DNA from 2 places in the Chromobacterium indicum genome. Region 2 is predicted to be linked to the other one. Evidence: predicted binding sites of a transcription regulator. Region 2 holds the regulator's gene; the other holds the start of a gene.
What was found. Region 2 encodes HrcA, which represses chaperone genes, less so after heat shock. Its sites were predicted from a motif close to ATTAGCACTCGNNNNNNNCGAGTGCTAAT; they were not measured.
Positions count from the first base shown of each region.

Region 1: groES (co-chaperone GroES) is a predicted target of HrcA. The motif match lies at 2,541-2,569, and genes of this name have one in related genera.

Region 1 is NZ_JAYFSJ010000015.1:103,813-112,745, reverse strand. It holds gene rfbC (dTDP-4-dehydrorhamnose 3,5-epimerase) at 1-405, shown strand, start outside; gene groL (chaperonin GroEL) at 500-2,140, opposite strand; gene groES (co-chaperone GroES) at 2,187-2,474, opposite strand; gene VA599_RS19235 (MraY family glycosyltransferase) at 2,641-3,747, opposite strand; gene VA599_RS19230 (glycosyltransferase family 2 protein) at 3,946-4,842, opposite strand; gene VA599_RS19225 (glycosyltransferase family 2 protein) at 4,861-5,790, opposite strand; gene VA599_RS19220 (EpsG family protein) at 5,995-6,987, opposite strand; gene VA599_RS19215 (glycosyltransferase) at 6,984-8,102, opposite strand; gene VA599_RS19210 (DegT/DnrJ/EryC1/StrS family aminotransferase) at 8,103-8,933, opposite strand, start outside.
Region 2 is NZ_JAYFSJ010000006.1:167,636-176,568, reverse strand. It holds gene alaS (alanine--tRNA ligase) at 1-1,200, opposite strand, end outside; gene VA599_RS10215 (SRPBCC family protein) at 1,264-1,722, opposite strand; gene recX (recombination regulator RecX) at 1,726-2,184, opposite strand; gene recA (recombinase RecA) at 2,184-3,236, opposite strand; gene hrcA (heat-inducible transcriptional repressor HrcA) at 3,393-4,415, shown strand; gene mltB (lytic murein transglycosylase B) at 4,448-5,488, shown strand; gene dnaX (DNA polymerase III subunit gamma/tau) at 5,586-7,517, shown strand; gene VA599_RS10185 (YbaB/EbfC family nucleoid-associated protein) at 7,523-7,849, shown strand; gene VA599_RS10180 (hypothetical protein) at 7,890-8,333, shown strand; gene recR (recombination mediator RecR) at 8,391-8,933, shown strand, end outside.

The DNA of each region.
Region 1 (8,933 bases), on a different contig from region 2:
CAGGACAATCACAGCCGCTCCGGGAAAAACGTCTTGCGCGGCCTGCATTACCAACAGGATCCGCACCCGCAAGGCAAGCTGGTGCGCGTCGTCTCCGGCGCCGTGTTCGACGTCGCCGTCGACATCCGCCTCGGCTCACTATCCTACGGCAAGTGGGTAGGCGTGGAGCTGACCGCCGCCAACAAGCGCCAGTTGTGGATACCCGCCGGCTTCGCCCACGGCTTCCTTACGCTGAGCGACGATGTGGAGTTTCTATACAAGACCACCGACTACTGGCATCCGGAACTGGAGCGCAGCATAGCCTGGGATGATCCGGATCTGGCCATAGACTGGCCGCTGAGCGGCATGCCCACGTTATCGGCCAAAGACCAAGCCGGCGCGCCGTTCATCTCGCTGAAGAGCTGAGGCGCAGCCTCATAAGCAAACAGCCCCGCAGGCATACGCCGCGGGGCTGTTTGTTTCGGTGGACATGCGAACATGCCCGCCCGTACGGCTCGATTTACATCATGCCGCCCATACCGCCCATGCCGCCCATGTCCGGCATGCCTGCGGCCGGCTTGTCTTCCGGCAGCTCGGCGATCATGCAGTCGGTGGTCAACATCAGGCCGGCTACGGAAGCAGCGTGTTGCAGAGCAGAGCGGGTCACCTTGGCCGGATCCAGCACGCCCATTTCCAGCATGTCGCCGTATTCGCCGCTAGCGGCGTTGTAGCCGAAGTTGCCCTTGCCTTCCAGCACCTTGTTCACCACGACCGACGGCTCGTCGCCAGCGTTCTTGACGATCTGGCGCAGCGGAGCTTCGATCGCGCGCAGCACGATCTTCACGCCGGCTTCCTGATCGACGTTGTCGGTCTTCAGGCTTTCCAGGGTCGCGCGAGCGCGCAGCAGGGCTACGCCGCCGCCAGGCACCACGCCTTCTTCAACCGCGGCGCGAGTGGCGTGCAGCGCGTCTTCGACGCGGGCCTTCTTCTCTTTCATTTCCACTTCGGTGGCGGCACCGACCTTGATCACGGCAACGCCGCCGGCCAGCTTGGCCACGCGCTCTTGCAGCTTCTCGCGGTCGTAGTCGGAAGTGGCTTCTTCGATCTGCTTGCGGATCTCGCCCACGCGAGCCTGGATGGTGGCGGCTTCGCCGGCGCCGTCGATGATGGTGGTGTTTTCCTTGCCCACTTCAACGCGCTTGGCTTGGCCCAGCTGGTCCAGGCTTGCCTTTTCCAGGGTCAGGCCCACTTCTTCGGCGATCACTTCGCCACCGGTCAGCACGGCGATGTCGGTCAGCATGGCCTTGCGGCGGTCGCCGAAGCCCGGAGCCTTGACAGCCACAACCTTCAAGATGCCGCGGATGGTGTTCACCACCAGCGTGGCCAGCGCTTCGCCTTCAACGTCTTCGGCGATGATCAGCAGCGGGCGGCCGGACTTGGCCACTTGCTCCAGCACCGGCAGCAGGTCGCGGATGTTGGAGATCTTCTTGTCGAACAGCAGGATGAACGGGTTGTCCAGCGCAGCGATCTGCTTGTCCTGGTTGTTGATGAAGTACGGGGACAGGTAGCCGCGGTCGAACTGCATGCCTTCCACCACGTCCAGCTCGTTGTTCAGGCTCTTGCCGTCTTCAACGGTGATCACGCCTTCCTTGCCCACTTTTTCCATCGCATTAGCGATGATTTCGCCAATGTCGGAATCGGAGTTGGCGGAAATGGAACCTACCTGGGCGATTTCCTTGGAAGTCGCGCACGGCTTGGCGATCTTGGCGATCTCGCCAACCAGCGATACCACGGCCTTGTCGATGCCGCGCTTCAGATCCATCGGGTTCATGCCGGCGGCGACGTACTTCATGCCTTCCTGCACGATGGCCTGGGCCAGAACGGTAGCGGTGGTGGTGCCGTCGCCAGCCACATCGGAAGTCTTGGAAGCCACTTCCTTAACCATCTGCGCGCCCATGTTCTCGAACTTGTCCTTCAGTTCGATTTCCTTGGCGACGGACACGCCATCCTTGGTGATGGTCGGCGCGCCGAAGGAGCGGTCCAGCACCACGTTGCGGCCCTTGGGACCCAGAGTCACTTTTACCGCGTCGGCCAGAATGTTGACGCCGGCCACCATCTTGCTGCGAGCGGATTCACCAAACTTTACGTCTTTAGCTGCCATTCTCGAAATCTCCAGAATCTATTTATGAAGTAGGGATAGGATCGGATTACTCAACGATGCCCATTACATCTTCCTCGCGCATCACGAGGACTTCGTCGCCATCAACCTTGACGGTCTGGCCGGAATACTTGCCGAAGATGACCTTGTCGCCGACCTTCAGCTCCAGCGAGCGACGCTCGCCGTTTTCCAGAATCTTGCCGTTGCCTACTGCGAGCACTTGGCCCATGTCCGGCTTCTCAGCCGCCGCGCCGGGCAGAACGATGCCGGAAGCGGTCTTTTCTTCAGCCTCGAGGCGCTTGATAACAACACGGTCGTGCAGAGGGCGAATTGCCATGGATCTCTCCTGTTACATTGGCTGTTGAGAGTGGAACATCAGGTATGTATAGATTGCGGCAGAGCGCTTAGCACTCAACCGTTGCGAGTGCTAATAATAGGGACGCCATCCAAGTATTTCAAGAGGTAGAAGTGCAAAGGGCGTCCTAGACGCCCTTCGGATCAAATCAAAGCCTTCGGCAGGTTCGCCGCAACACCAGCCAGCGCGGCGTCCGAAAACGAATGATCATGCGATAAAGGTAGATATACGTCATGGCAAACAAGACGCAGAAAGTCATCAACACTCCGGTGTTCTGCCAAAACAGCATGGCAGGCACCACGGATATGGAAGACAGCGCCCACAAGTAGGGAGAGGTCAGGCTATTGCGCATGGTTTTATGATCGGCATTCTTGCTTCCCACCATCCAACGCACAAGGCGCTTGTAGACCAGCATGTGCAAATGCAGACCATCAGGCACTCCTGGAGACATCCCACGCAGGAATTTCTTTCGATAAATCGAGTATAACGTTTCAAAAACGGGATAGATCACACACAACAACGGGAACCACGGCGAAACTTGCGGATGGCGCACCACCAGCAGCACCGCCACTTCAGCGATCATGAAGCCCACCAAGTAAGCGCCGCCATCGCCGGCAAAGATCAAACCCCGCGGGAAGTTCCAAAATAGAAATCCAGCAATCGCGCCAATCATCGCAAAACAAATTCCCATTAAGGCCGCATCCTGCACTTTGAAAGCGACATACGCCATCGCCAGAAAAATGAAGATAGACACCACCCCCGACAAGCCATTGTAACCGTCGATGATATTGACCGCATGCGCCACCCCGCCAACCGCAACGACAGTCAGCAGCAGAGACAGCACCCAGAATTGCGACACTAAACCGTCCAATAGGGGAATGTCGAGACGCTGCAACCCAGCACCCAGTACAAAGTAGCCCAAAGTTGCAGCAATGAAAGTAGCCAGCAATCGGGGCAACGGCCCAACCTTCTTCGTCACATCTTCAAGTATCCCGACCGCAAAAGCAGGCAGCGCCACCGCCAACAATCGCAACACCGAAGCATCTCTCAGCAGCCATGCCAAAAAACCGCACCCCACCACCAAACCCGCCGCAATCGACACGCCACCAATACGCGGCACCGGCCGGGCATGAAACTTCTGCACCCCTCCCAAATCATGATCCGCAGAGAAACGCTCATGCAGATGAGCAAAACGGATCAGGCACATACCAACAAACAAGGATAAAAACGTGGCCAACAATAGAATCTGCAACATTGGAGCCTCTTTATATTTCTATCGACAATATCCATGAGGACACCATCTTGCCACAATCAAGAATGGACTTCGCGTTGCAGATGGTGACCCAATGGCTCTAAGTCAAGCAATTGCCGCCAATAAGCAGTATGCATCTCCGGATGAACCATATTCAGTTGCTGCGGCGTTTTTCACGCCACAACAATCCAGCTAGCTTTGCTACTTGCGTGCTAGCGTCCGTAGATTCTCGCTGATAAAGATGATCCCATAGCGACACAGCATGTAGATAGCTGGCCATTTAGCATAGCGCCGGCTGAATGCCCACCCTTGGCGCCAGTTATAACAGGAGTTGAACGCAGTCAACGCCTTACGCACCCCACGCCAGCCGCCCTTGCCTAAGCTAAGGCTGAAGCTCGCCGTCGTTGCCTCATTAACGTAGACGACGCTCCTGCTATCCACGAGAACCTTGAAGCCACGCAGCTTCGCTCCGTAGGCAAAATCCTCGTCGGCACAGTACTGAGGGAAAACCTCCTCGTCAAAACCGCAGCCCACCTCGAAAACACTCCACGGTATCACCAGCAGCCGACCGTACAGGAAATCGGTTTCCAGAAAACGTGACGCAGGCTCATGCCAGGGTGCCCCCCCCCTGATATTGACCTTATGCCGTGCGAAGCGCAGGTCATAACGACCGCCGCAAAAGTACACCTGAGCCTCTTCACCGGGCCGATGCACGATGTTCACTGCTCCAATCACAGCGCCGGGCTCCAGCTCCGATGCCTCCAGCAAACGAATTAACGCCATGGGAGCCAGATCGATATCATCATTCATAAGCAATACACGATCACCAGCGCGCGCTGTCTTCGCGATATGCTTCAGGCCATGATTGACGGTGGCCGTCCACCACATATCTGCATGCCCATCGACGATCTCGGCCGATGGGCATTGCGCTTTAACCGCGTCCCGAGTACCGTCGGTCGAACCTGCGTCGACAACAATCAGTCGCGCCGTCTTGGGCGGCAACTGCGCGCGCACTTTGGTCAAAGTAGCGCACAAGATATCGCGACGATTATGCGAAGGAATCAGAACGTAAACCTGTCCAGAAATCTGAGTATTCATACAATCAGTCACCATCAATCAAAGCACCATACGCACCGCACGCATCATAACGCGCTTCCGTAGCGAGCCCCACCAGCGGCGTGGCAAATACAGCACGCCCAGCGCCAGCGCGACTGCCATCGAACCGTGGTCCGCAGCAGCCGGACACAGCAGCGCAGTGCGCTTGAACTGGCCCACGCTCCACAATCCGGCCAACGCCTGCCCACGACGCCGGTTTAGATAGCCACAGCCATGCTGTCTTACAAGGTCCGTAGCGTACTTCTGCAGTAGCTGCGCGTCACCAATCATCAGATTACGCGGCGTAGCAACGTGCTCGCCAGGATGATGAACAAGGACCATCGCCAGGGTATCATCGAAAGCAAAACGTCCAGCCCGGATCAGACGAAGAGATAAATCATCGTCATGTCCGGAAACTAGGCTCTCATCTAGCTTGAGTGCGGCGTGGGGCTCCCTCCGAAACATGATTGAACTGGTCGGTGCGATTTTGAAATCAAGAAGCGCAGTCGAATAATCAACTGGGCAGATACGAGAACTACGGTCGATGTTCTTCACCAAATCCCATTGATTTCCAACAAACTGGACCCGATAACCAGAGAATAACGCATCCAGCCCTTGCTCCCGGCATCGCAGCACCCGCTCGGCGAGAGTATTAGGTTCGAAATAATCGTCGGAGTCGAGAAAGGTTACAAACTCGCCACTAGCAACCTCCATACCAAGGTTACGACTAACTTGTGGGCCGCTACGGGACGGCTTCTCAATCACAATCAAATCACGCGCTTTATAGCGCTCACGAATGTAAGAGACCGTGCCATCGCTCGATCCATCGTCGACTACGATGCATTCGACCCGCACGCCGGGCTGGCTGAATACGCTGTCCAGTGCATCTGGCAGACACCCAATGCGGTTGAAAGTCGGGATAATGACGCTAATATCGATCATGGCAGTCATAAATTTAAAGGTTTGTCAGAGCCGGCCCAACGCATGGTGTGAAACCGGTGTTTCTTGCTCGCCAACCACTCAGTGCTAACTTACGCAGGCAAGCACTTCCGCAAACTAGCTACAACATATAGGTAAAACTCAACTGCTCAAGATCAACCAACTACCGCAATAAGACATTGGGCACCAAAGACTAATCAATAAATGTATTGATCGTTACCAAATAGTATCTCCAGACAGACACCAGTTTCCATCACTACCATTCTGACAATCGCTCCATGGAATCATCAGGCTGCTCAGCACCAGCAACAAAGTCACGCCAATCGCCAGCAACCGGTGCCGAACCAATCGATGATTGGCACAGAAATCCAGCAGCATCAAGAACAATACCAGATCGCCGAGACGGCTCAGAACCGGACTCACCGCGTGGACCAGCACTACGAAGATTGCATACGCGGCCAAGTAGAAACGTTTACCACCATTGCGATACATCAACCAGACCACCAACAGCTTCATCAACACTGCTGGATATACCGCCTTGCTCTCGTATTGCTGCTCCAGATAGCCCTTGTAACCGGACAAATCGACAACCGTCAGCAGATCGGACTTCAGCCAGGCCAGCGCGATACCACAACCGGCCGCGCTCACCAACCCAATCGCAAGCCATTGACGCCGGCTCAGAGACAATCGCAGCAACGCCAGAGATATCAGTGATGAGTAATGAATAGCCGTCGAAGACAACAATGCCAATAGGCTCGCTCTCTGCAAACGAACATACAGGGATGCGACAATCAATAGCGCGAATGAGTTGCGGACCGCATTGAACTGGAAGTTCAGGTAAAACGAACTCAAGTAGAAGAGCAGAAAAAACAGCGGGTCGCGCAGCCGCGTCACAACCGACATCAACAGCAGTATCTCAACCAGGGCGAGTAAGCGAGTAAAGTCGAAATAATCAAGTCCTAGAGACTTGGCCCCAATCATTAGGGCAGAGAAACCAGGTTCAAGCGGAAAATCCTCGGCGATATCGAACAACCTCTGATAGCTCTTGACATCAGTACCAATCTGTCCCGCATATCCGATGGCGAATATGGCCAGCGGCAGCACCAATGCCCAGCACTCAACACGGGTAAGGACGCGGTTTCTCACGGTTGTTTCCAGCACAAGAAACGTGGTCAAGAACGCGGCAAACACGAATAGATATGGGATCATGATCGTTGGTACAGCGATCTCATTGTGTCCTTGACGCGACCCCAATTGAAACGCGCGAGAACATCACACTGCGCGGGATCGACACGCGCGAAGCCAGGACGTGCCAGCATGTCGGCCAACACGGCCCGCAGGCTGCCCGTACCAGTCTTCGAGCTGCCGTCGAAGAAAAACACCCCCTCGCCGGCAGACGCATAGTTGTACATGTCAACCTGATTGAGCAGCACCGGCGTCCCAGTGGTCAGGGCCTCCAACGCCGGGTAGCTATAGCCGCTTTCCAAGTGGCTCGGCACAACGTACAAGCTGGCATTCTGGTAGATGGCGTGGAGATGCTCCTCTGGGATAAAGCCCAACAAATGCACCCTCCCGGCCAGCGCTGACTCGGCGTTGACCGCAGTCCGGATATCGAAACCCATCGAGGTGCGTTCGAAGATCGGACCGCAGACGACCAGGTCATAACCGATGGCAGGATTCGCTTTCAGCGCGTCGCGATAAGCGGTCAACAGGCCATCCAGGTTCTTGCGCGGCTTGTTGAGCCCGATGTACAGGAAGTAGGGTCGCCGCAATCCATAAGCGGCCTGCAAATCCGCCTCGAGCGGCTCCATGTAGTTTCGGTAACCATGCGGACAAACAATTACCTCATGGAAGGGGTGATGTTTGGCAATCTGCTGCGCGGTGTAGTCCGATTGCGCCAGGATCGTCGCGCGATGACGCCTCAGGCTCCAGATATAGGCGTTGTAGGCCAAGCGGTGAAGCGGCGTGCGAAACTCCCCGGTATCGGTCAATACGTCGTAGAAATGCGCGATCTGCCTCACATGCTTGGGCAGCAACAGCGGGACATTGAAGTTGAGCGAATGCAGAGTCACGCGCCGGTGACGTAGGCGAGCAAACAAGCGGCGGAACTCAGTCTGTTCTCCACGCCCAAATGGCAGCGAGCGAAAACGGATCAGATTCGACAAACCATCCGGAATCGCTGTGCCGTCATTAACGATGTACAGGGTCTCGAACTCGGACTCTAGGTCACGCGCGCACTGGAAGATTCCGCGCGTAACCCGGCCGATGCCGGTCCAGGGCCAAGTGCGCAGGTCGACGACGATAAGTGGATCTTGGGTCTTCATTCAAAGAGTCAAAATGCGGCGTACGGTGGCGGCGACTGTGCGGATCTGCTCTTCGGTCAACGCCAGCCCGCTCGGAATGTAAAAACCACGCTCATATAGACGCTCGGCAACCGGACAATGATCGGATGATGCTATTGCGCCCATGCTATGCAGCACAGGTTGCTGATGCATCGGGTAAAAAAATGGCCGGCTACCAATCCCTTCGGCAGCAAGACGCTTCATTGCGTCAGCCCCGGTCAATCCCAGGCGCTCATCCAGCACCAAGCCGAAAACCCAATAAATGCTGTCGGCGTAGTCGGTCGACGCCAGCGGCAGTTGCACGCCATCCAGATCGCCGAGCAGTTCCTGATACAACGCCCCCATGCGACGCTTGCGCGCGACGAACTCATCCAGACGCTCCAACTGCGCCAGACCCAGCGCAGCCTGCATGCTGGTCATGCGCAGATTCCAGCCAAGCCGGTCATGTACAAAGCGGCTCTCAGGCTTGAAGCACAAGTTGCGCAAACTGCGGCAATGCTCGGCCAAATCATCACTATCCGTGACGATCATGCCGCCCTCTCCGGTAGTGATGTGCTTGTTGGGATAGAAGCTGAAGGTGCTGATGTCGCCGAGACTTCCGCAGGCGCGGCCCTTATAGGTCTGGCCATGCATCTGCGCCGAGTCTTCCAGCACTTTGAGGCCATGCTTGCGGGCCAGCTCCAGCAGCGGATCCATATCGACCGGCAAACCGTAGATATGAACCGCCATGATGGCTTTGGTGCGCGGCGTGATGCGCGACTCGATAGCGCTCACGTTCATGTTCCAGGTACGCGGATCGGCATCGATCAGCAC
Region 2 (8,933 bases):
TGAGGATGTGAATCTCCAGTTGTTCTCACGTACGAGCTTAAAGAAAGCAAGGCGTGCAATCGTGTCTTCAAGAATTCGCATGCCGCTATCCAGCGTTTCGGCGAACTTGATTTCCTCGGCGCGGATGGCGTCTTCGATATGCGCCTGCTTCTCGCGCAGGTCCGGATAGGCTTCGCCCATCTCGGCCACCAGGTCGGCGACGATCTTGTGGAAGAACAGGCCCTTCTGGCCCAGCTTGTAGCCGTGGCGGATTGCGCGGCGGGCGATGCGGCGCAACACGTAGCCGCGGCCCTCGTTGGACGGCAGGATGCCGTCGGCCACCATGAAGGAGCAGGCGCGGATGTGGTCGGCGATCACTTTCAGCGACGGCACGTCCTGGCTGTAGGCCACGCCGGTTTCGCGGGCGGCGGCGCGCACCAGACAGGCCAGCGCGTCGGTCTCGTAGTTGGACTTCACGTGCTGCAGCACGGTGGACAAGCGCTCCAGGCCCATGCCGGTGTCGACCGACGGCTTCGGCAGCGGGTGCAGCGTGCCGGCGTCGTCGCGGTTGAACTGCATGAAGACGTTGTTCCAGATCTCCATGAAGCGGTCGCCGTCTTCGTCCGGGCTGCCCGGAGGGCCGCCGGCGACGGACGGGCCGTGGTCGAAGAAGATCTCGGTGCACGGGCCGCAGGGGCCGGTGTCGCCCATGGTCCAGAAGTTGTCGGACGCGTACGGCGCGCCCTTGTTGTCGCCGATGCGGACGATCTTGTCGGCCGGCACGCCGACGGTCTTGTGCCAGATGTCGTAGGCTTCGTCGTCGGTGGCGTACACCGTCACCATCAGCTTGTCCTTCGGCAGCGCCAGCCATTGTTCGCCGGTGAGGAATTCCCAGGCGAAGGTGATGGCGTCGCGTTTGAAGTAGTCGCCGAAGCTGAAGTTGCCCAGCATTTCGAAGAAGGTGTGGTGGCGCGCGGTGTAGCCGACGTTTTCCAGGTCGTTGTGCTTGCCGCCCGCGCGCAGGCATTTCTGGCTGGTGGTGGCGCGGGTGTAATCGCGCTTCTCGAAGCCCAGGAACACGTCCTTGAACTGCACCATGCCGGCGACGGTGAACATCAGCGTCGGGTCGTTGCCGGGGATCAGGCTGCTGGAGGGAACTACCTGGTGGCCTTTGGAGGCGAAGAAATCCAGGAATTTCTTGCGAATTTCAGAAGTTTTCATGATTTTCGGTCAATTTTCAAAATCTGGTCCGGGCGCCGTGCCAGGACGAATCCATCGATTGTGTCAAGCCGGGGCCTGGCTGGCAAGCGCTTCGCAGCGCCGCTTCAACGCCTGGTTCATCTGCAGGAAGCCCTGGCGGGCGCGCTCCAGCAGTCCGTCGCCGATCAGCGGCAGCAAGAGGCCGGAGAAATCCTCGACGTGATGCAGGCGGGTGCCGCCGCCATCCAGCGCTTCCAGCCGGAAGCGGTGCTCGCCGTCCAATAGGCCGGCAACGAGCAATTTGTCGCGCCAGGCCATCAGGCTGCCGGCGGAGAATTCGCTCAGCCGCGGACGGAAAGTCAGGCGGCGTCCGCCTGGCGGATGGAGAGTCGTCACCAGCCGGGCGCCGGCTTCGTGGCGGCCATGCAGGCCGACGATGAACGGGTTCCATTCCGGGTAGCGCCGCCAGTCGGTCAGCACCTGCCACACCCGCTCCGGGCTGGCGGCGATGTCGATTTCGGTGGCGATGCTGCGCGTTGCCATGGCTCAGTCCTCGTAGAAGTCGTCGTCTGCGCCGCCCGCCAATACCTGGCGGATCACGTCGGCGGGAAAGCCGCGTTGCGCCAGGAAACGGTATTGCTTGGCTTTTTCCGCCGCGTCGGCCGGCAGCCGGCCGAATTTCTTGCGCCACTGCTCGCGCGCGCTGGCGAGGTCGTCCTGGCCGGACAGCGCCTCGCGTATGGTTTCGCTGTCCACCCCGCGCTGGCGCATTTCCTGCGCGAGGCGGCGGCTGCCGAACTTGGCGCCTTTGCTGCTGGCGAACTGGCGGGCGAAGCGGTCGTCAGACTGCCAGTCGGCGGCGGCCAGCTCGTCCAGCGCCGCGTTCAACTCGTCCTCGCTGTCGGCAAAAGGCGCGAGCCGCCGAACCAGTTCCTGCCGGGTGTACTCCCGGCGGGACAATAGTTCGGCGGCCCGCGCCTTCAGGCTTTTGCCTGTCGCCGCCATCAGGCGTCGAAGGCGTCGTCGGCGAACTCTTCGTCGCCCTGGGCTTCATTGATCTCGATCTTGATGCCCACCGCTTCGCGGATCTTGCGCTCGATCTCCTCGGCGATGGCCGGGTTGGACTTCAGCCATTCGCGGGTGTTGTCCTTGCCTTGGCCGATCTTCTGGCCGTTGTAGGCGTACCAGGCGCCGGACTTGTCGACGAAGCCGTGCTTGACGCCCAGCTCGATGATTTCGCCCTGGCGGGAGATGCCTTCGCCGTACAGGATTTCGAAATCGGCCTGGCGGAACGGCGGGGATACCTTGTTCTTCACCACTTTGACGCGGGTGTCGTTGCCGATCACTTCCTCGCCCTTCTTGATGCCGCCGGTGCGGCGGATGTCCAGGCGCACGGAGGCGTAGAACTTCAGCGCGTTGCCGCCGGTGGTGGTTTCCGGGTTGCCGAACATCACGCCGATCTTCATGCGGATCTGGTTGATGAAGATCACCAGGGTGTTGGTGCGCTTGATGTTGCCGGTCAGCTTGCGCAGCGCCTGGCTCATCAGGCGGGCTTGCAGGCCGACGTGGCTGTCGCCCATCTCGCCTTCGATTTCAGCCTTCGGCACCAGCGCGGCCACCGAGTCGATCACGATCAGATCGACGCCGCTGGAGCGCACCAGCATGTCGCAGATTTCCAGCGCCTGCTCGCCGGTGTCCGGCTGCGAGATCAGCAGGTCGTCGACCTTGACGCCCAGCTTTTGCGCATATTGCGGGTCCAGCGCGTTTTCCGCGTCGATGTAGGCGCAGGTGCCGCCCAATTTTTGCATCTCGGCCACGGCTTGCAGACACAGGGTGGTCTTGCCGGACGACTCCGGGCCGTAGATTTCCACCACGCGGCCGCGCGGCAGGCCGCCGACGCCCAGCGCCAGGTCCAGGGTCAGCGAGCCGGTGGAGACCACCTGCAGGTTTTCGTTGATCTGGTTGTCGCTCATGCGCATGATCGAACCCTTGCCAAACTGTTTTTCAATCTGGGAAAGGGCCGCGGCCAGCGCCTTGCTCTTGTCTTCGGAAGCCATGCTGTCTCCAATGGGGTAGGTCGGACCAATGATGGGGGCGATTATCGCAGAAAAAAGCTGGGCCAACAGCAGCTTGCTGCCGCCGTTTTCGTGCCATGGTCGTAAAGCCCCGCCGCGCCCCCTTTTGGCGCGGTGCAGGATGTGTACAATGGGGACATGATGAACGAACGCGCCCAACATTTGCTGAAGGCGCTGATCGAACGGTACATCGCCGACGGTCAGCCGGTCGCCTCCAAGACCCTGTCGCTGCTGCCCGGGGTGGAGCTGTCGTCGGCCACGGTCCGCAACGTGCTGGCCGATCTGGAGAACATGGGCCTGATCGCCTCGCCGCACACTTCGGCGGGGCGGATTCCCACCGCGCGCGGCTATCGCTTGTTCGTCGACCGGCTGTTGACGATACGGCCGCTGGACGAGCTGTCGCGCCACGAGCTGGAGGCCAATCTGCAGCCGAACAGCCCGCAGCGGATCGCCCAGGCGGCGTCGTCCTTGCTGTCCGAGCTGACCAGCTTCGCCGGCGTGGTGCTGACGCCGCAGCTCAGCGACGTCGCCTTCCGCCAGATCGAATTCCTGCGCCTGTCCGAACGGCGGGTGTTGATGATATTGGTGACCCTGGACGGCGATGTGCAGAACCACCTGTTGAACACCGAGCGCGACTACACGCCGTCGGAACTGGTGGAGGCCGGCAACTTCATCAACCAGCATTACGCCGGGCAGGGGTTGAGCGCCGTTACGCTGCGGGTGGAGGGCGAGCTCAGGCAGCTGCAGGGCGACATCGCCGAATTGATGGCCGCCGCGGTGAAACTGGGCCAGCAGACGCTGGCCAAGCGCAACGAGGACGTGGTGGTCAGCGGCGGCTCAAGGCTGCTGCAGGTGCATGATCTGTCGGATGATCTGTCGCGGCTGCGGGAGCTGTTCGGCGTGTTCGAGCGCAAGACCGAACTCCTGAAATTGCTGGCGCAGGGACGGGAGGCGCAGGGGGTGAACATTTTCATCGGCGAGGAGTCTGGAGTCATGACGCTGGACGAATGCTCGGTGGTGACCGCGCCCTACTGCATCAACGGCCAGGTGGTCGGCACGCTGGGCGTGGTCGGCCCCACCCGCATGGCCTACGAGCGGGTGATCCCCATCGTCGACATCACCGCCCGCCTAGTCAGCAACGCCTTGTCCTTCCGCGAATGAACTCGAGCCATACCAAAAAAGAAAGCAGAATCATGAAATCGATGTTGAAACTGGCCATCGCCGCCGCTTTGGCCGGCGCGGCCTTCACCGCTCCGCAAGCCCAGGCCGACGCAGCCTTTCTGGCGCGCCCCGACGTGCAGCGCTACATCGACGAGCAGGTGGCCACAGGCCAGTTCAACCGCCCCGAGCTGGAGGCGGTGTTTGCCAATGTGGAGCTGAAGCCCAACATCATCCGCATCCTCGACAAGCCGTCCACCTCGCGGCCGTGGTATCAATTCCGCGCGACGACCGTCAACGACAAGCTGATCGTGGACGGAACCGCGTTCTGGCAAGGCAACGCCGACGCCCTGGCGCGCGCCGAGCGCGAGTACGGCGTGGCGCCGGAGGTGATCGTCGCCATCCTGGGCGTGGAAACCCATTACGGCCGTAACACCGGCAGCTTCCGGCTGGTGGACTCGCTGTCCACCATCGGCTTCGACTACCCGCGCCGCGCCGAGTACTTCCGCGGCGAACTGACCCAGTTCCTGTTGCTGGCCAAGGAAGAGGGCAAGGACCCGCTGACGCTGAAGGGGTCCTACGCCGGCGCGATGGGCCTGCCGCAATTCATGCCGTCCAGCTACCGCAAGTGGGCGGTTGATTTCGACGGCAGCGGCCACCGCGACATCTGGAGCAACCCGCACGACGCCATCGGCAGTGTCGCCCATTACTTCCAGCTGCACGGCTGGAAGCGCGGCGACGACATCGTGGCGCCGGCCAGCGTGGCGCCGGAAGCCCAGGTCGACAAGCTGCTGGCCGACAAATTCAACCTGCACTACACGGTGGGCGATCTGCGCAAGATGGGCGTGGCGCCGCAAACGCCGCTGGCCGACAACGTGCCGGCGGTGCTGTTTTCGCTGGAAACCGCGCCCGGCGTCACCGAATACTGGCTGGGCCTGAACAATTTCTACGCGATCACCCGCTACAACCGCAGCACGCTGTACGCCAAGGCGGTGCAGGAAATCGCCGACCAGCTGCGGCAGCGCTACTACGCGTCGCTGGCGCAGCGGCCGGACCAGGCCTCCGCCGCGCAGTAAGGCGCGGGCTTCCGCAACAAGACGCCGGCGCCGCCAGGGAGGCCGCGCCGGTGAAACCTGTCGCCTTGCGCGGCAATTGCCATTAAAATCCGCCCCCATGAGCTATCAAGTCCTTGCCCGCAAGTGGCGCCCCAAACGCTTCGCCGACCTGGTCGGCCAGGAGCACGTGGTGCGCGCCCTCTCCAACGCCCTGAAAGAGCAGAGGCTTCATCACGCCTATCTGCTGACCGGCACCCGGGGCGTCGGCAAGACCACCATCGCCCGGATTCTGGCCAAGAGCCTGAACTGCGAAACCGGCACCACGGCCGAGCCCTGCGGCGAATGCCAGGCTTGCCGCCAGATCGACACCGGCCGCTTCGTCGACCTGTTGGAGATCGACGCCGCGTCCAACACCGGCATCGACAATATCCGCGAAGTGCTGGAAAACGCCCAGTACGCGCCGACGATGGGCCGTTTCAAGGTCTACATCATCGACGAAGTGCACATGCTGTCGAAGAGCGCGTTCAACGCGATGCTGAAGACGCTGGAAGAGCCGCCGGGCCACGTCAAGTTCATCCTGGCCACCACCGATCCGCAGAAGGTGCCGGTGACGGTGCTGTCCCGCTGCCTGCAGTTTTCCTTGCGCAACATGACGCCGCAGCAGGTGTCCAGCCATCTGGCCCACATGCTGGACGTCGAGGGCATCCAGTACGAGGCTCCGGCGTTGGCCTTGCTGGGCCGCGCCGCGTCCGGCTCGATGCGCGACGCGCAGTCGCTGCTGGATCAGGCCATCGCCTACGGACTGGGCGAGGTCAAGGAAGACGGCGTGCGTGCGATGCTGGGCGCGGTGGACCGCCGCTACCTGTTCACCCTGCTGCAGGCGTTGGCCGTTGCTGACGGTCCGGCGCTGATGGCCGAGGCCGACCGCCTGGCTGAACGCGGAATCAGCTTTGATTCGGCGCTGTCCGAGCTGGCAGTGTTGCTGCAGCAGCTGGCATTGGCGCAGACGGTGCCGGCGGCGCTGGCCGCCGACGAGCCCGAGCGCGATACCTTGTTCGCATTGGCCGGCGCCATCGCGCCGCAGGATGTGCAGCTTTACTATCAGATCGCCATCCATGGCCGCAAGGATCTGGCGCTGGCGCCGGACGAGCATGCCGGCTTCAATATGACGCTGTTGCGGATGCTGGCCTTCCATCCGGCCGTCGCGCCGGCGGAGAGCGCCGCGCCCGCGCGTCCGGCCGCTCCGTCGCAGCCGCGCCCAGCGCCGGCATCGGCGTCGGCGTCGGCGGCATCGATCGCCAGCGCTTCGGTGCCGGCGGAGCGGGGCATGTCGCCGGCCGCGCGCGCGCTGCAGGCAGCCGGTCTCGGCGGGCAGCCGCAAGGCAAGCCCCGCGCGGCGGAGCCTACCCCGGCCGCCGAGCCGGAACCCGAGCCCGCGCCCCGGCCGCAGCCGGTTGCGGCGGAGCCCAAGCCGGAAATCCAGCCTGAGCCGCGTTTGCAGCCGGCGCCGGTTCGAGTTGCGTCCGCGCCCGAGGCCGCCGTTCAGGAGGCGGATGACGAGCGCGACGAGGAAGAGATCGTCGACGCGCCGTGGTCCGACGACGACGCGATGCCGGCCTATATGCAGCAACCGCCGCTGGAGGACGAGCCGTCCAGTTTTGTTTTCGATGGCGATTGGCAGCGGCTGGTCGCCGACCTGGGCGCCAAGCTCGGCGCCGCGCGGATGCTGGCGCATAACGCCGTGCTGAAGAGTTGGAGCCAGGACCGCCTGGAGCTGGCGGTGCCGGAGAGCTTCCGCCACATGAGCGGACGCGATTATCAGGAAAAACTCAAAGCCGCGCTGGCCGAACGCTTCGGCCACGCGGTGGATCTCGCGGTGACGGTGGAAGAGCTGGGGATGGAAACCCCGGCGATGACCGACGCCAGGCTGCGCCAGGAGCAGCTGGCCGTCGCCCGCGAGTGCATGCAAAACGATCCGGTGGTGCAGCAGATGGTGCGCGAGTTCGGCGCCACGCTGCTCATCGAGACCATTCAACCCGTACAGGAGTGACCGCGATGTTCGGTAAAGCTGGTATCGCCGGCCTGATGAAACAGGCCCAGCAAATGCAGGAAAACATGAAGAAGGCCCAGGAAGAGCTGGCCCAGGTGGAAGTGGAAGGCCAGTCCGGCGCCGGCATGGTGAAGGTTCTGATGACCTGCTCCCACGACGTCAAGCGCGTCGCCATCGACGACAGCGTGCTGGACGACAAGGAAATGCTGGAAGACCTGATCGCCGCCGCGTTCAACGACGCGGTGCGCAAGGTCGAGTCCACCACCCAGGAGCGGATGTCCGGCTTCACCAACGGCCTGAACCTTCCGGCCGGGATGAAACTCCCGTTCTGATCCCAGGGCCCGGCGACGGGCCTTTTTTGTCGGAGCCGGGATGTTCGGCCATTTCACCGTGCGCAGCCGTCTGCCGCGGCCGCCGGAGGCTGTGTGGGCCGACGCGGTAAGCCGGCGCGGCATCAACGACGAGTTCTTCCCGTGGCTGCGCATGCGGCTGCCGCCGGGCGATCTGCCCGTGCGCCTGGATCAGCCGGCGCGCATCGGCCGCTGCTGGATGCTGTTGCTGGGCTGCCTGCCGGTGGAGTGCGACCAGCTGACGCTGCTGCGCCTTGAGCCCGGCGCCTTCGACGAGCGCTCAAGCATGCTGGGGCAGCGCGTCTGGTGGCATCGCCGCCGTGTGCTGGCGGCGGACGGCGGTTGCGAGGTGGTGGACCGGGTGGCCTTTTTGCCGCGCTGCCGCTGGATGCTGCCGGTGTGCCGGCCCTTGTTCCGGCTGGTGTTCGCCTGGCGCCATTACCGGCTGCGCCGGCGCTACCGTTGATTTCATGATTTCCGTCCGCGGCCGTCTGGCCGCTTTTCCCAGGTTGATGCCGTGTCGATGAAGAATCCTCCCGCGCTGGAGCAATTGATCTCCGCGTTGAAAGTATTGCCGGGCGTGGGGCCGAAAACCGCGCAGCGGATGGCTTTCCACTTGCTGCAGCGGGACAAGCAGGGCGCCGACAAGCTGGCGCGCGCGCTGGACCGGGCGCTGATCCACCTGACCCACTGCCAGCGCTGCAATACCTTCAGCGAGGCCGAGCTGTGCGCCATCTGCGCCGACGAGGCGCGCCGGCAGGACCAGCTGTGCATCGTCGAGATGCCGGCCGACCTGATGATGCTGGAGCAGGCCAAGTGCTTCGAAGGCCTGTATTTCGTGCTGATGGGGCGGATATCGCCGCTGGACAATATCGGCCCCAAGGACCTGCACCTGGACAAGCTGCTGACGCGGGCGCTGGACGGGCGGGTGAGCGAGATCGTGATCGCCACCAACTTCACCGCCGAAGGCGAGGTGACGTCCCACATGCTCAGCGAGCTATTCAAGGAGCGCGGCCTGACGGTGACCCGCATCGCGCGCGGCATGCCGGTGGGGGGCGAGCTAGAG